Regions from separate parts of the Pseudomonas sp. PDM14 genome, predicted to be linked through region 3. Evidence: predicted binding sites of a transcription regulator. Region 3 holds the regulator's gene; each other region holds the start of a gene.
What was found. The regulator sigma-54, encoded in region 3, starts transcription at its own class of promoters, with help from an activator protein. The targets are predictions, from matches to a motif close to ANTGGCATNNANNTTGCTNT.
Positions count from the first base shown of each region.

Region 1: IB229_RS00435 (ammonium transporter) is a predicted target of sigma-54. The motif match lies at 2,041-2,060, and genes of this name have one in related genera.
Region 2: glnA (glutamate--ammonia ligase) is a predicted target of sigma-54. The motif match lies at 1,727-1,746, and genes of this name have one in related genera.
Region 4: glnK (P-II family nitrogen regulator) is a predicted target of sigma-54. The motif match lies at 2,223-2,242, and genes of this name have one in related genera.

Region 1 is NZ_JACVAQ010000001.1:116,515-119,879, forward strand. Features, by position in the region: gene IB229_RS00425 (DUF1989 domain-containing protein) at 1-639, shown strand, start outside; partial or broken gene IB229_RS22145 (PAS domain-containing methyl-accepting chemotaxis protein) at 1,220-1,795, shown strand; gene IB229_RS00435 (ammonium transporter) at 2,164-3,365, shown strand, end outside.
Region 2 is NZ_JACVAQ010000001.1:2,492,849-2,496,213, reverse strand. Features, by position in the region: gene thiI (tRNA uracil 4-sulfurtransferase ThiI) at 57-1,511, opposite strand; gene glnA (glutamate--ammonia ligase) at 1,840-3,246, shown strand.
Region 3 is NZ_JACVAQ010000003.1:308,091-311,455, forward strand. Features, by position in the region: gene hpf (ribosome hibernation-promoting factor, HPF/YfiA family) at 3-311, opposite strand; gene IB229_RS21060 (RNA polymerase factor sigma-54) at 469-1,965, opposite strand; gene lptB (LPS export ABC transporter ATP-binding protein) at 2,113-2,838, opposite strand; gene lptA (lipopolysaccharide transport periplasmic protein LptA) at 2,838-3,365, opposite strand, start outside.
Region 4 is NZ_JACVAQ010000001.1:1,890,874-1,894,238, forward strand. Features, by position in the region: gene amt (ammonium transporter) at 1-239, opposite strand, end outside; gene IB229_RS08940 (ammonium transporter) at 334-1,650, opposite strand; gene glnK (P-II family nitrogen regulator) at 1,686-2,024, opposite strand; gene IB229_RS08950 (accessory factor UbiK family protein) at 2,438-2,701, shown strand; gene IB229_RS08955 (YifB family Mg chelatase-like AAA ATPase) at 2,738-3,365, shown strand, end outside.

The DNA of each region.
Region 1 (3,365 bases), on a different contig from region 3:
ACCGAGCTGGGCTGGTTCCGTTTTCTGATCGGCCGCCTGGACGACTACAACGGCCCGCCGCTGATGGTCTCTCGCACCGGCTATACCGGCGAACTGGGCTACGAGGTCTGGTGCCACCCCGATGACGCGATGAAGGTCTGGACCCGCCTCTGGCAGCTCGGCGAGCCGCTCGGCCTGGTGCCGCTCGGCCTGCACGCCCTGGATACATTGCGCATCGAGGCCGGCTTGATCTTCGCCGGCTACGAATTCAGCGACCAGACCGACCCGTACGAGGCCGGCATCGGCTTCTGTGTGCCACTGAAGAGCAAGCAGGACGCCTTCATCGGTCGCGATGCCCTGCTGCGGCGCAACGCCAGCCCGCAGCACAAGCTGGTCGGCCTGGAACTGGACGGCAACGAGCCGGCGCACCACGGCGACTGCGTGCACGACGGCCGCGCCCAGGTCGGCGTGATCACCAGCGCCACGCGCTCGCCCGTGCTGGGCAAGAACATCGCCCTGTGCCGGCTCGATGTCGGCTACTGCGAGCCCGGCACACGCCTGGAAATCGGCAAGCTCGACGGCCAGCAGAAGCGCATCGGCGCCACTGTGACCAGCGGCACCGTGGCCTATGACCCGGACAAGAGCCGGGTCCGCTCCTGAGCCCGACGCAGGGTGCGCTGTGCGCACCGGCCAGCCACGTGCCAATGCCCTGCGGTGCGCGCGGCGCACCCTACGACAGCATTCCACCTGCACCCTACGGTCTGCCTTATCATTGCCGGCTTTGCATATGGAAGGAGAATTGCTAGGCAACGCTCACACCCTTGCCGAGGAGTAACGGCCGATGTGGTTCAGCAATGCGTCCCGAAACCTGGCCAATGAACTCAGTCACCTGCTCGACCAGCTGCTCGCCGATCAGCCGCTGGACGTGCAGGCTCAGCCGCACCTGCAGCGCCAGGGGCATCTGCTCGACAGCCTCGGGCGCCTGCAGCGGCACTGCGAAACCCTGCAGCACATCCGCCGCAGCGCCGAAAGCACACCGCCAGCGCCCTGCAGCGCCGCGGAATACGCGCAGCTGCAACAACGCCTGCAGCAGCAGGACGGCCAGTGCAGCGAGCTGCAGAGCGAGCTGCTCGACACCCAGCGCCAGCTCGCCGAGCTGCACGCCGAACGCCAGCAATGGCAGGCCGAGCGCCGCGTCTGGGAGCTGACCAAGCGCACCCTGACCGAAGGCTGCTGGGACATGAACGTGGTCGCTGGCGACCCCGACCACGCGCAGAACCTGATTCGCTGGTCCGAGCAATTCCGCGCGCTGATCGGCTACAGCGCCAAGGAGTTTCCCGACGGCTGGGACAGCTACTTCGCCGTGGTCAACCCGGACGACCTGAAGAACGTCATGCAGGTGTTCGGTGCCTCGATGGCGGACCGCAATGGTGATGGCTCCTACGCCGTGGAGTACCGCATGCGCCACAAGACCCGTGGCGAGGTGTGGTTTCGCGAACGCGGGCGTTGTCTGCACGACGAAAAAGGCGTGCTGCTGCACGTCACCGGTGCAGTGCGCGAGATCAGCGACGAGAAGGCCGCCGCCGAGCTGCACCAGCGCGAACAGGCCGGCATCCAGTCCACCTACGGGCAGATCGCCCAGGTCGCGGGCGTGATCAAGGGCATCGCCGAACAGACCAACCTGCTCGCCCTCAACGCCGCCATCGAAGCGGCACGGGCCGGCGAGCAGGGCCGCGGTTTCGCCGTGGTCGCCGACGAGGTGCGCAACCTGGCGCGGCGTACCCAGGAGTCGGTGTTGCAGATCCAGTCGATGCTGCAGCAGAACTGAACCGGGCGACCCAAATTCAAGCGCGGCGGTGTGGTTTGAACAGAAACGGGGCGTTTTTCGAGTTGCTGCCCCTTCGCGTGGAGCGCGGCGCCCATCGCGCCGTCGCCAGAGTGCGCAAAGCGGCCCCGCAAGACGCTCCGCGCCCCTGCGTGAACGGGCATCAACCCGGCACGCGCCCACGCAACGCGGGGAAAGGAGCAGAAAACCACGCACCAGACAGGAAAAATCACCGATCTGGCACAAGCTTTGCCTTTCCCCAAGGGAACTTTTTATAACTAGAAATAAAAGCCTTCGGCTACCTGGACGTCTCGATCTGCCACCAAAGCTATTCCAACGAACGCATCGAGGATTGAGTGATGGAAGAACAGAAAACACCGACTCTGGAAGAGCTGCAGGCTCTGATAGAGATGACCAACACCTTGAATATGGAAATATTCTACTGGTGGTGCATCGCTCTCATGATCATGATCCACGCCGGCTTCCTCTCCTACGAGATCGGCGCATCCCGCCTGAAGAACGCCCTCGCTGCCGGGGTCAAGAACATCCTGGCCTTCGGCTTCATCGTGCCAACCTTCTTCCTCTTCGGCTGGGCCATCTACAACGCCTTCCCTGACGGCCTCGTGCCGCGCATGGATGCCCTGATGGGCGCCATGCCGTGGAGCCAGTCCATGGGGCCGAACATCCAGGACAATGCCACCGGCATCTTCTGGGGCGCCTTCGCGCTGTTCGCCGCCACCACCGGCTCGATCCTTTCCGGCGCGATCATCGAACGCGCCCGGATGAGCGCCTTCATCGTCATGACCATCATCCTCGGGTCGTGCATCTGGCTGCTCGCTGCCTCTTGGGGCTGGCACCCGGAAGGCTGGCTCACCGTCAAATGGGGCTTCCATGACGTCGGCGCAGCGGGTTGCGTGCACATGATTGCCGGCTTCTTCGCCCTCGGCGTGCTGATCAACCTCGGCGCGCGCATCGGTCGCTTCAACCCGGATGGCAGCGCCAACGCCATCGTCGGCCACAGCATGCCAATGAGCGTGGTGGGCCTGATGATGATCATCGTCGGCTTCTTCGGTTTCCTCGGCGGCTGCATCATCTATAGCTCCGGCGCCCAGTGGATCAACATCTACGGCCAGCCGACCACCCTCTCCGCCTTCGCCTTCAACACCCTGATGGGCTTTGCCGGCGGCCTGATCGGCGCTTACCTGACCACCCGCGAACCCTACTGGATGATGTCCGGTGGCCTGGTCGGGATCATCTCCGTGGCACCCGGTCTGGACCTCTACCACCCCGGACTGGCCTACCTGATCGGCATGGGCGTTGCCGCCGCTGCGCCGCTGGTCAACAACCTGCTGCTCAAGCTCAAACTGGACGACGCGGTCGGCGCCTTCGCCGTACACGGCTTCGGTGGCTTCGCCGGCCTGGTGATCAGCGGGATCTTCCTCGCTGGCTACCCGAACATGAACGGCATGCCGGAGATCAGCTTCCTCGGTCAACTTGGCGGCGCACTGGTAATGGCGGCACTGGGTTTCATCCCTGGCTTCCTGATTTCCTACGCCCTGAA
Region 2 (3,365 bases), on a different contig from region 3:
GCGAGATGCGGTCTGGAGGTCGCTTGCGGCGCACCTCGGCCAGCAGCCGCGTGGACCTAGCCCGGACGGTAGACGCGCACATTGGCATGCCCCTCGCTGAGCAGATGGTGAGCATGTAGGCGACTCATCACGCCTCGGTCGCAATACAGCAGGTACTGGCGGTTGGCATCCAGCTCCTTGAAGCGACTGTTGATCGCGTAGAACGGCAGAGTCTGGACCTCGATGCCCGCCAGTGCCAGCGGCGCGTCTTCGCTGTCGTCGGGGTGACGAATATCGATGACGATCTGCCCCGGCATCGCTTCGGCAACGATCTCGACCGGAAGGTCCTCACCGAGTTCGTCGATCACTCGATCAACGGTCATCCGCGTGGCGCGCTCCAGGGCGCGGTCGAGGATGGCCATGTCGAAGCGGGTCTCTTCATGCTCGATGCGCGGTTTCTTGGCCTTCGTGGTCGGGTTCACCGAAATCACGCCGCAGTATTCGGGCATGTGCTTGGCGAACTCGGCGGTGCCGATTTCGTAGGCGGTGTCGATGATGTCCTGCTTGTGGCTGGCGATCAGCGGACGCAGCACCAGCATGTCGGTGGCCGAATCGATCACCGAGAGGTTCGGCAGGGTCTGGCTGGACACCTGGGAGATCGCCTCGCCGGTGACCAGGGCATCGATGCGCAGGTCCTCGGCGATGCGGGTCGCGGCACGCAGCATCATGCGCTTGAGCACCACGCCCATCTGGCTGTTGTCGACCTTGCCGAGGATTTCGCCGACCACTTCCTCGAACGGCACGCTGATGAACAGCACGCGGTGCGAGCTGCCGTATTTCTTCCACAGGTAGTGGGCGACTTCCATCACGCCCAGCTCATGCGCTCGCCCGCCCAGGTTGAAGAAGCAGAAGTGGGTGAGCAGGCCGCGGCGCATCATCTGATAGGCAGCGACGGTGGAGTCGAAACCGCCGGACATCAGCACCAGGGTCTGCTCCAGCGAGCCCAGCGGATAGCCGCCGATGGCGTCGTGCTGGTGGTGAATGACGAACAGGCGCTGATCGCGAATCTCGATGCGCACTTCCACATCGGGGTTCTTCAGGGCGATGCCGGCGGCGCCACACTGCTGGCGCAGCTGGCTGCCGACGTAGCGTTCGACGTCCATCGAACTGAAGCTGTGCTTGCCGGCGCGCTTGCAGCGTACGGAGAAGATCTTGCCCGGCAGCTGGTCGGCGTAGTGACGCTTGCACTTCTCCAGCACGTCGTCGAAATCACCCAGCGGGTATTCGTTGATTTCCAGGAAGTGCGCGATGCCGGGCGTGCAGGTCAGCCGCGCGATCATCTCCTGCAGCACTCTGGGTTCGCTGAGCGCGGTCTCCACCTCGAGGTTGTCCCACACACCGTCCACCCGCAGGTCGGGATCCAGATCACGCAGCACGGTGCGGATGTTCTTCCCCAGCTGGCGGATGAAATGCTTGCGCACCGGCCGGCTCTTGATGGTGATTTCAGGGAAGACTTTGACGATGAGTTTCATGGAGACAGCAGTGCACGAGGCGGCCGAAAAAAGAAGGGCGCGGATTATAGCGGAAATTGCTCAAGCTTTAACCAAAAACTATACAAAGCACAGGCGACGCACCGAATAAGTGCGAGCGCGCATTTATCCGCACCATTAGTGCGCAGTAAAAGCACGCGAGATTTGCCGCAGCCCCCGCAGCCCCTGACTTTCAGGGCTTACACCCATTCCGGGGCACTGGCATGCAATTTGCTCCCTTGTGAGGCAGGTCGCCCTGGCAGACTATGCCGCCGGGCTTCACCGAACTTTTGAGGGCTCACCTTCGAGCCTTATCCATCTGGAGGACAACATGTCTAAAGCTGTTCAACTGATCAAAGAACACGACGTGAAGTGGGTAGACCTGCGCTTCACCGACACCAAGGGCAAGCAGCACCACGTGACCATGCCGGCACGTGACGCCCTGGACGACGAATTCTTCGAAGTCGGCAAGATGTTCGACGGCTCCTCCATCCACGGCTGGAAAGGCATCGAAGCCTCCGACATGATCCTGCTGCCGGTCGACGACACCGCCGTGCTGGACCCGTTCACCGAAGAGCCGACCCTGATCCTGGTCTGCGACATCATCGAGCCGAGCACCATGCAAGGCTACGACCGCGACCCGCGCTCCATCGCCAAGCGCGCTGAGGAATACCTGAAGACCACCGGTATCGGTGACACCGTATTCGTAGGCCCGGAGCCTGAGTTCTTCATCTTCGACGAAGTAAAGTTCAAGTCCGACATCTCCGGTTCCATGTTCAAGATCTACTCCGAACAAGGCTCCTGGAACACCGACGCCGACATCGAAGGCGGCAACAAGGGCCACCGCCCAGCCGTCAAAGGTGGCTACTTCCCGGTTCCGCCGTGCGACCACGACCACGAAATCCGTACTGCCATGTGTAATGCCATGGAAGAAATGGGCCTGGTCATCGAAGTTCACCACCACGAAGTGGCGACTGCCGGGCAGAACGAAATTGGCGTGAAGTTCAACACCCTGGTCAACAAGGCTGACGAAGTTCAGACCCTGAAGTACTGCGTGCACAACGTGGCTGACGCCTACGGCAAAACCGCTACCTTTATGCCGAAGCCGCTGTACGGCGACAACGGTTCGGGTATGCACGTGCACCTGTCGATCGGTAAAGACGGCAAGAACACCTTCGCAGGTGAAGGCTATGCCGGCCTGTCCGACACCGCCCTGTACTTCATCGGCGGCATCATCAAGCACGGTAAGGCCCTGAACGGCTTCACCAACCCGTCGACCAACTCCTACAAGCGTCTGGTCCCGGGCTTCGAAGCGCCGGTCATGCTGGCCTACTCGGCTCGTAACCGTTCCGCTTCCATCCGTATTCCTTACGTGTCGAGCCCGAAAGCCCGCCGTATCGAAGCGCGCTTCCCGGATCCGGCTGCCAACCCGTACCTGGCCTTCGCCGCCCTGCTGATGGCCGGTCTGGACGGTATCCAGAACAAGATCCACCCTGGCGACGCAGCGGACAAGAACCTGTACGACCTGCCGCCGGAAGAAGGCAAGCTGATCCCGCAAGTGTGCGGCAGCCTGAAAGAAGCCCTGGAAGAACTGGACAAGGGTCGCGCGTTCCTGACCAAGGGCGGCGTGTTCTCCGACGACTTCATCGATGCCTACATCGAGCTGAAATCCGAAGAAGAAATCAAAGTACGTACCTTCGTACACCCGCTGGAATACGACCTGTACTACAGCGTCTAAGCCAGTAGCGCCTGCTCCGGCAGCGCATTGAAAAAGGCCTCCTTCGGGAGGCCTTTTTTTGCGCCGTCACACGGCGTGAAAGTCGCGCGCTTGCCAGCGACGCCAACAGATGCAAGGCT
Region 3 (3,365 bases):
TATCAGCGGGCTGCGGCGCCTTGCAGGCGACCCAGCTGCTTTTCCTTGTGCTTGATCAGTTGGCGGTCGAGTTTGTCGGCGAGCAGATCGATCGCCGCATACATGTCTTCGTGTTCTGCGTTGGCGACCACTTCGCCTCCGGCGATGTGCAGGGTCGCTTCGATTTTCTGTTTGAGCTTCTCGACCTCCAGGGTCACCTGCACATTGGTGATCTTGTCGAAATGGCGCTCCAGCCGGCTGAGTTTCTCGCCGACATAGTCGCGCAGGGCGTCGGTCACATCCAGTTGATGTCCACTGATGTTGACTTGCATACCGCTTCTCCTTGTTGCCGTGTGTAAGAGACAGGCTAGCGGGCCTGCCACCGTAACACTCTGGCTGAGAGGGCTCTTGCACAACAGGTCTGGGGCGCGCTGCGGAAGCGTGTCGTCAGCCTGGCCGGTTGTGCAAAAGCCCTCCCTCAGTGCCACATCACATCAGTCGTTTGCGTTCGCTCGAAGGCGCTATCCCGAGGGATTCGCGGTATTTGGCGACTGTGCGACGAGCAACCTGAATGCCCTGTGCTTCCAGTAAACCAGCGATCTTGCTGTCACTCAACGGCTTTTTCGCGTTTTCCGCGGCGACCAGTTTCTTGATGATGGCGCGGATCGCGGTGGAGGAGCATTCACCGCCTTCGGAGGTGCTGACGTGGCTGGAGAAGAAGTACTTCAACTCGTAAATGCCGCGCGGGGTGTGCATGAATTTCTGCGTGGTGACGCGCGAGATGGTCGACTCATGCATGCCTACCGCCTCGGCGATGTCGTGCAGGACCAGGGGCTTCATCGCCTCGTCGCCATACTCGAGGAAGCCGCGCTGATGCTCGACGATCTGCGTGGCGACTTTCATCAGGGTTTCGTTGCGGCTCTGCAGGCTCTTGATGAACCAGCGGGCCTCCTGCAGCTGGTTGCGCATGAAGGTGTTGTCGGCGCTGGAGTCGGCGCGACGCACGAAGCCGGCGTACTGCGGGTTGACGCGCAGGCGCGGCACGGACTCCTGGTTCAACTCGACCAGCCAGCGCTCGTTGTGCTTGCGCACGATCACGTCCGGCACCACGTATTCCGGCTCGCTGGACTCGATCTGCGAACCGGGGCGCGGGTTGAGGCTCTGGATCAGTTCGATGACCTGTCGCAGCTCGTCTTCCTTGAGCTTCATGCGGCGCATCAGCTGGCTGTAGTCGCGGCTGCCGAGCAGGTCGAGGTGATCACCGGCGAGGCGGTTGGCCTCGGCCAGCCAGGGCGTATTTGCCGGCAACTGACGCAGTTGCAGCAGCAGGCATTCGCGCAGGTCGCGGGCACCAATACCCGCGGGTTCGAACTGCTGGATGCGATGCAGCACCGCCTCCACTTCGTCCAGCTCGACGTCCATTTCAGGATCGAAGGCGTCGACGATTTCCTCGAGCGATTCTTCCAGGTAGCCCTGGTTGTTGATGCAGTCGATCAGGGTCACGGCGATCAGGCGGTCGGTATCCGACATCGGCGCCAGATTGAGTTGCCACAACAGGTGAGTCTGCAGGCTCTCGCCGGCGGAAGTGCGGGTGGTGAAGTCCCACTCGTCGTCATCGTTACTCGGCAGGCTGCTGGCGCTGGTCTGGTAGACGTCTTCCCAGGCGGTATCGACCGGCAGCTCGTTAGGGATGCGCTCGTTCCACTCGCCGTCTTCGATCGAATCGGCGCTGGTGCTGTTGGTTTCCTGGTAGATCGCTTCCTGAACCGGTTGGTTGACCTGTTCTTCGCTGCCGTCGGCCATGGGGTCGGAGTTGTCGAAGTCCTCTCCTTCCTCCTGGCGCTCGAGCATGGGATTGGACTCCAGGGCCTCCTGGATTTCCTGTTGCAGGTCCAGGGTCGACAGCTGGAGTAGGCGAATGGCTTGCTGCAGCTGCGGTGTCATCGTCAGCTGCTGGCCCATCTTGAGGACTAGCGAGGGTTTCATGGCAGGAAGCTTTGCACCTTATTTGCTGGCGCAAGCGCGCCATTCACTACAGGGCGCCGAGGCGCCGCCAATAAGCAAATTATATGCCCAAAACTTTCGGCTTTGCCTAGGCTTGACAACATCCATGTAGTGAAGCGCGTGCCTGTGTCAGAGGCGGAATTCGTGTCCGAGGTAGACTTCTTTCACCAGCTGGTTGGCCAGAATGCTCTCGGCGTCGCCTTCGGCGATCAGCTGGCCATCGTTGACAATGTAGGCGGTCTCGCAGATGTCGAGCGTTTCGCGCACGTTGTGATCGGTGATCAGTACGCCGATGCCTTTGGCCTTGAGGTGATGAATGATCTGCTTGATGTCGCCGACGGAAATCGGGTCGACACCGGCAAAGGGTTCGTCGAGCAGGATGAATTTCGGCTCGGTCGCCAGGGCGCGGGCAATTTCCACGCGGCGGCGTTCACCGCCGGACAGGCTCATGCCCAGGCTGTCGCGGATGTGGCTGATATGGAATTCCTGCAGCAGGGTCTCCAGTGCGGCCTTGCGCCCGTCGCGGTCAAGATCCTTGCGGGTTTCCAGGATGGCCATGATGTTGTCGGCCACCGACAGCTTGCGGAAGATCGAGGCTTCCTGCGGCAGGTAGCCGATACCGACGCGTGCGCGACCGTGCATGGGCTGGTGGCTGACGTCGAGGTCGTCGATCAGCACGCGCCCCTGATCGGCCTGTACCAGGCCGACGATCATGTAGAAACAGGTGGTCTTGCCGGCACCGTTGGGGCCGAGCAGGCCGACGATCTGGCCGCTGTCGATGGACAGGCTGACGTCGCGAACGACCTGTCGGCCCTTGTAGCTCTTCGCCAGGTGTTGCGCTTTCAGGGTTGCCATTACTGCCCTTGCTCCGGCTGGCCGGTTTTCTTGCGCGGCTGGATGACCATGTCGATACGCGGACGCGGCGTGCTTACCGAGGTGCCATTGGCGCGGCCGGCGTTGACGATCTGGCGCTGGGTGTCATAGACGATCTTCTCGCCTTCGAAGGTGTTGCCTTCCTGAATCACCTTGGCCTGGTCGATCAGCACGATGCGCTCGTTGCTGGCGAAATACTGGATGGTCAGGCCGTATGCCTTGACGATCTGCTTGTCGGCAGCCGGTTTCTGCTCGTAGTAGGCCGGGCGGCCAACCGAGGTGAACACTTCGACTTCGCCGTTGGCGTCCTGGGTGATGGTCACCGTGTCGCCGGTGATCTTCATGGTGCCCTGGGTGATGACGACGCCGCCGCGATACACGGCCACGCCTTGTTTGTCGTCCAGTTCAGCGCTGTCGGCCTGGACGCGGATCGGTTGATCGCGGTCGCTTGGCAGGGCCCAGGTACTTGCGCTTCCAAGCGCTGCGCCGAGGCCGATGAACAGTAGGGG
Region 4 (3,365 bases), on a different contig from region 3:
ATTGCCCCGCCGGCCTCACCGCCATACATCAGCTGATAACCAATCAGCAGGTACAACAGGGATGCCAGCGCATAGAGCACGATGTTCTTGGTAAGAATTTCCGCGGTGTTCTTGGCCCTGACCAGGCCGGATTCGAGCATGGCGAAACCAGCCGCCATCCACATCACCATGGCACCACAGATCAACAGGTAGAACGTGTCGAGTGCGTACTGCAAGGGAATCAGAGTCGCATTTTCCATGGGGTACTCCTTTGTACCTACGCCCCCTGCGCCGGCGTTGGCGCAGACATGAAAACGCCCGGCGAACCGGGCGTTTTTACTACCGCGTACAGCCTTACAGGTTGTAGCCGCGCTCGTTGTGCTCGGAGAGGTCCAGGCCAACGGCCTCGGATTCTTCGTTCACACGCAGACCCATCACCAGGTCCAGAACCTTGAGGATGATGTAGGTCAGCACAGTGGTGTAGACGATGGTGAACAGCACGCTTTCAGTCTGGATCCACAGCTGGCTGGCGATGCTCTCGAAGGAGCCGAAGCCGCCCAGCGCCGGGGAACCGAAGGCACCCACCAGGATTGCACCGACGATACCGCCGACACAGTGCACGCCGAAGACGTCCAGAGAGTCGTCGTAGCCCAGCTTGCGCTTGAGGCTGGTGGCGCAGAAGAAGCAGATCACGCCTGCAGCCAGACCGATGACCAGGGCGCCAACAGGGCCCACGGCGCCAGCGGCCGGGGTGATGGCGACCAGACCGGCAACCACACCGGAAGCGATGCCCAGGGCGCTCGGCTTACCGTGGGTGATCCACTCGGCGAACATCCAGGACAGGGCAGCGGCGGCGGTGGCGATCTGGGTAACCAGCATGGCCATACCGGCGGTGTCGTTGGCGGCGGCAGCGGAGCCGGCGTTGAAGCCGAACCAGCCGACCCACAGCATGGCAGCACCAATCAGGGTGTAACCCAGGTTGTGCGGAGCCATCGGGGTGGTCGGGTAGCCTTTGCGCTTGCCCAGCACCAGGCAGGCAACCAGGCCAGCGATACCGGCGTTGATGTGCACCACGGTACCACCAGCGAAGTCGATCACGCCTTCATCCCACAGGAACGCGCCGTCGCCGGACCAGACCATGTGGCACATGGGGGCGTAGACGATGGTGAACCAGATGGTCATGAAGATCAGCATCGCGGAGAACTTCATGCGCTCGGCGAAGGCACCGACGATCAGGGCCGGGGTGATGATGGCGAAGGTCATCTGGAAGGTGACGAACACGCTTTCCGGGAAGGCCGCGATCAGGCTTTCCTTGGTCAGGTTAGTGAGGAAGGCGTTGTTCAGGGTCCCGATGAAGGAGTTCAGGTTGGTAACACCCTTCTCCATGCCGGTGGTGTCGAAGGCCAGGCTGTAGCCGTAGGCGAACCACAGAATGCTCATCAGACCGGTGATGGCGAAGCACTGCATCATCACCGAAAGGATGTTCTTGGAACGGACCATGCCGCCGTAGAACAGCGCCAGGCCAGGGATGGTCATGAACAGCACCAGAGCGGTGGCGGTCAGCATCCAGGCGGTGTCGCCGGAGTTGAGGACAACCTCGTCAGCCATGGCCAGGCCAGGGGTTACGAGGGACAAAAGGGCTCCTAGCCCTGCGATCTTACGCAGAGTCATGTGTTTTTCTCCTGGGGCGTGTTGGGTTCGGAGGCTTAAACTGCGTCGGTGCCGGTCTCGCCGGTACGGATGCGGATGGCCTGTTCCAGATTGACTACGAAGATCTTGCCGTCACCGATCTTGCCGGTGTTGGCCGCCTTGGTGATCGCCTCGATGACACGGTCCAGCTGGTCGTCGGCAATCGCTACGTCGATCTTCACCTTCGGCAGGAAATCAACCACGTATTCCGCGCCGCGATACAACTCGGTGTGGCCCTTCTGACGACCGAAGCCTTTGACTTCGGTCACGGTGATGCCCTGCACGCCGATCTCGGACAGCGACTCGCGCACGTCGTCCAATTTGAACGGCTTGATGATGGCAGTGACTAGTTTCATGAAACTCTCTCCCGTATTTGGTGGACTTGCCCCAGGAAAAACGAACCCGGCCCAAGTCTAAGCGCAGTGTCTGGCTTTTGAAACGCATCGGCCGCCATGGCCCCGGCCGGTCCGATGCCAACCAACCGCATGCGGCAAGGCACTCCCCCGCCTCACCCTGCGCACCGGTACTGCATCGGTGCACGCGTCATCGGCAACTAAGCAGAAAGCTTGCCAGCTCTGACAAAAGCCCTTTTTTCATGCGCTTAGCCCTGCAAATGTAGTTGCCGAGAGAAATCCCGCCGCGCCATTGCACAAAAACGGTGCACACAAGAACCCCCGACTGTGCGAAAAGCGTGCGCGGGTGCACGCACAGCCGTGCACAGCTCGCAGTGCTACACTGCGCGCGCATTCAGTTCGCCGGAATTTTTCCCATGTTGCCGCCCAAAGCCCTGCTCGACGCCCTCAGTAGCCACGCCTCGCGCCTGTTCAACGGTGATACGCCATTGCCCCGCGGCGAGTTCGAAGCGCAGTTCAAGGCGCTGCTGCAGAGCGCCTTCAGCAAACTGGATCTGGTCAGCCGCGAGGAGTTCGACAGCCAGATGGCCGTGCTCAATCGCACCCGCGCGCGCCTCGAGGCACTGGAAGCCAAGGTCGCCGCGCTGGAAGCCCAACCGAGTCCGCCCCCAAGCGAGTAAGCCGCAGCGGGGCGGCATGTGATCAAGGAGTGATCCATGTCCCTAGCCATCGTCCACAGCCGCGCCCAGGTGGGTGTGGAAGCGCCCGCCGTGACAGTCGAGGCGCACCTGGCCAACGGCCTGCCGAGCATGGCCCTGGTCGGCCTGCCGGAAACCGCGGTGAAGGAGAGCAAGGACCGCGTGCGCAGCGCGATCCTCAACGCCGGGTTCGATTTTCCCCCGCGCAGGATCACCCTTAACCTGGCGCCAGCCGATCTCCCCAAAGATGGCGGACGCTTCGACCTGGCCATCGCCCTCGGCGTGCTCGCCGCCAGCGGCCAGGTGCCCGTCGACAGCCTCGAACAACTGGAATGTCTGGGTGAGCTGGCGCTCTCCGGCGCCGTGCGCTCGGTGCAGGGCGTACTACCCGCCGCCCTGGCCGCTCGCGCCGCCGGGCGCACGCTGATCGTGCCGAGAGCCAATGCCGAGGAAGCCTGCCTGGCTTCGGGCCTGACCGTGCTGGCGGTCGAGCATCTGCTGGAAGTAGCCGCGCACCTCAATGGCCACACACCGCTCACGCCTCATCAGGCCAGCGGCCTGCTGCGCGCCAGCCAGCCCTATCCCGACCTGTCCGATGTGCAGGGCCAGATGGCGGCCAAACGCGCGTTATTGATCGCCGCCAGTG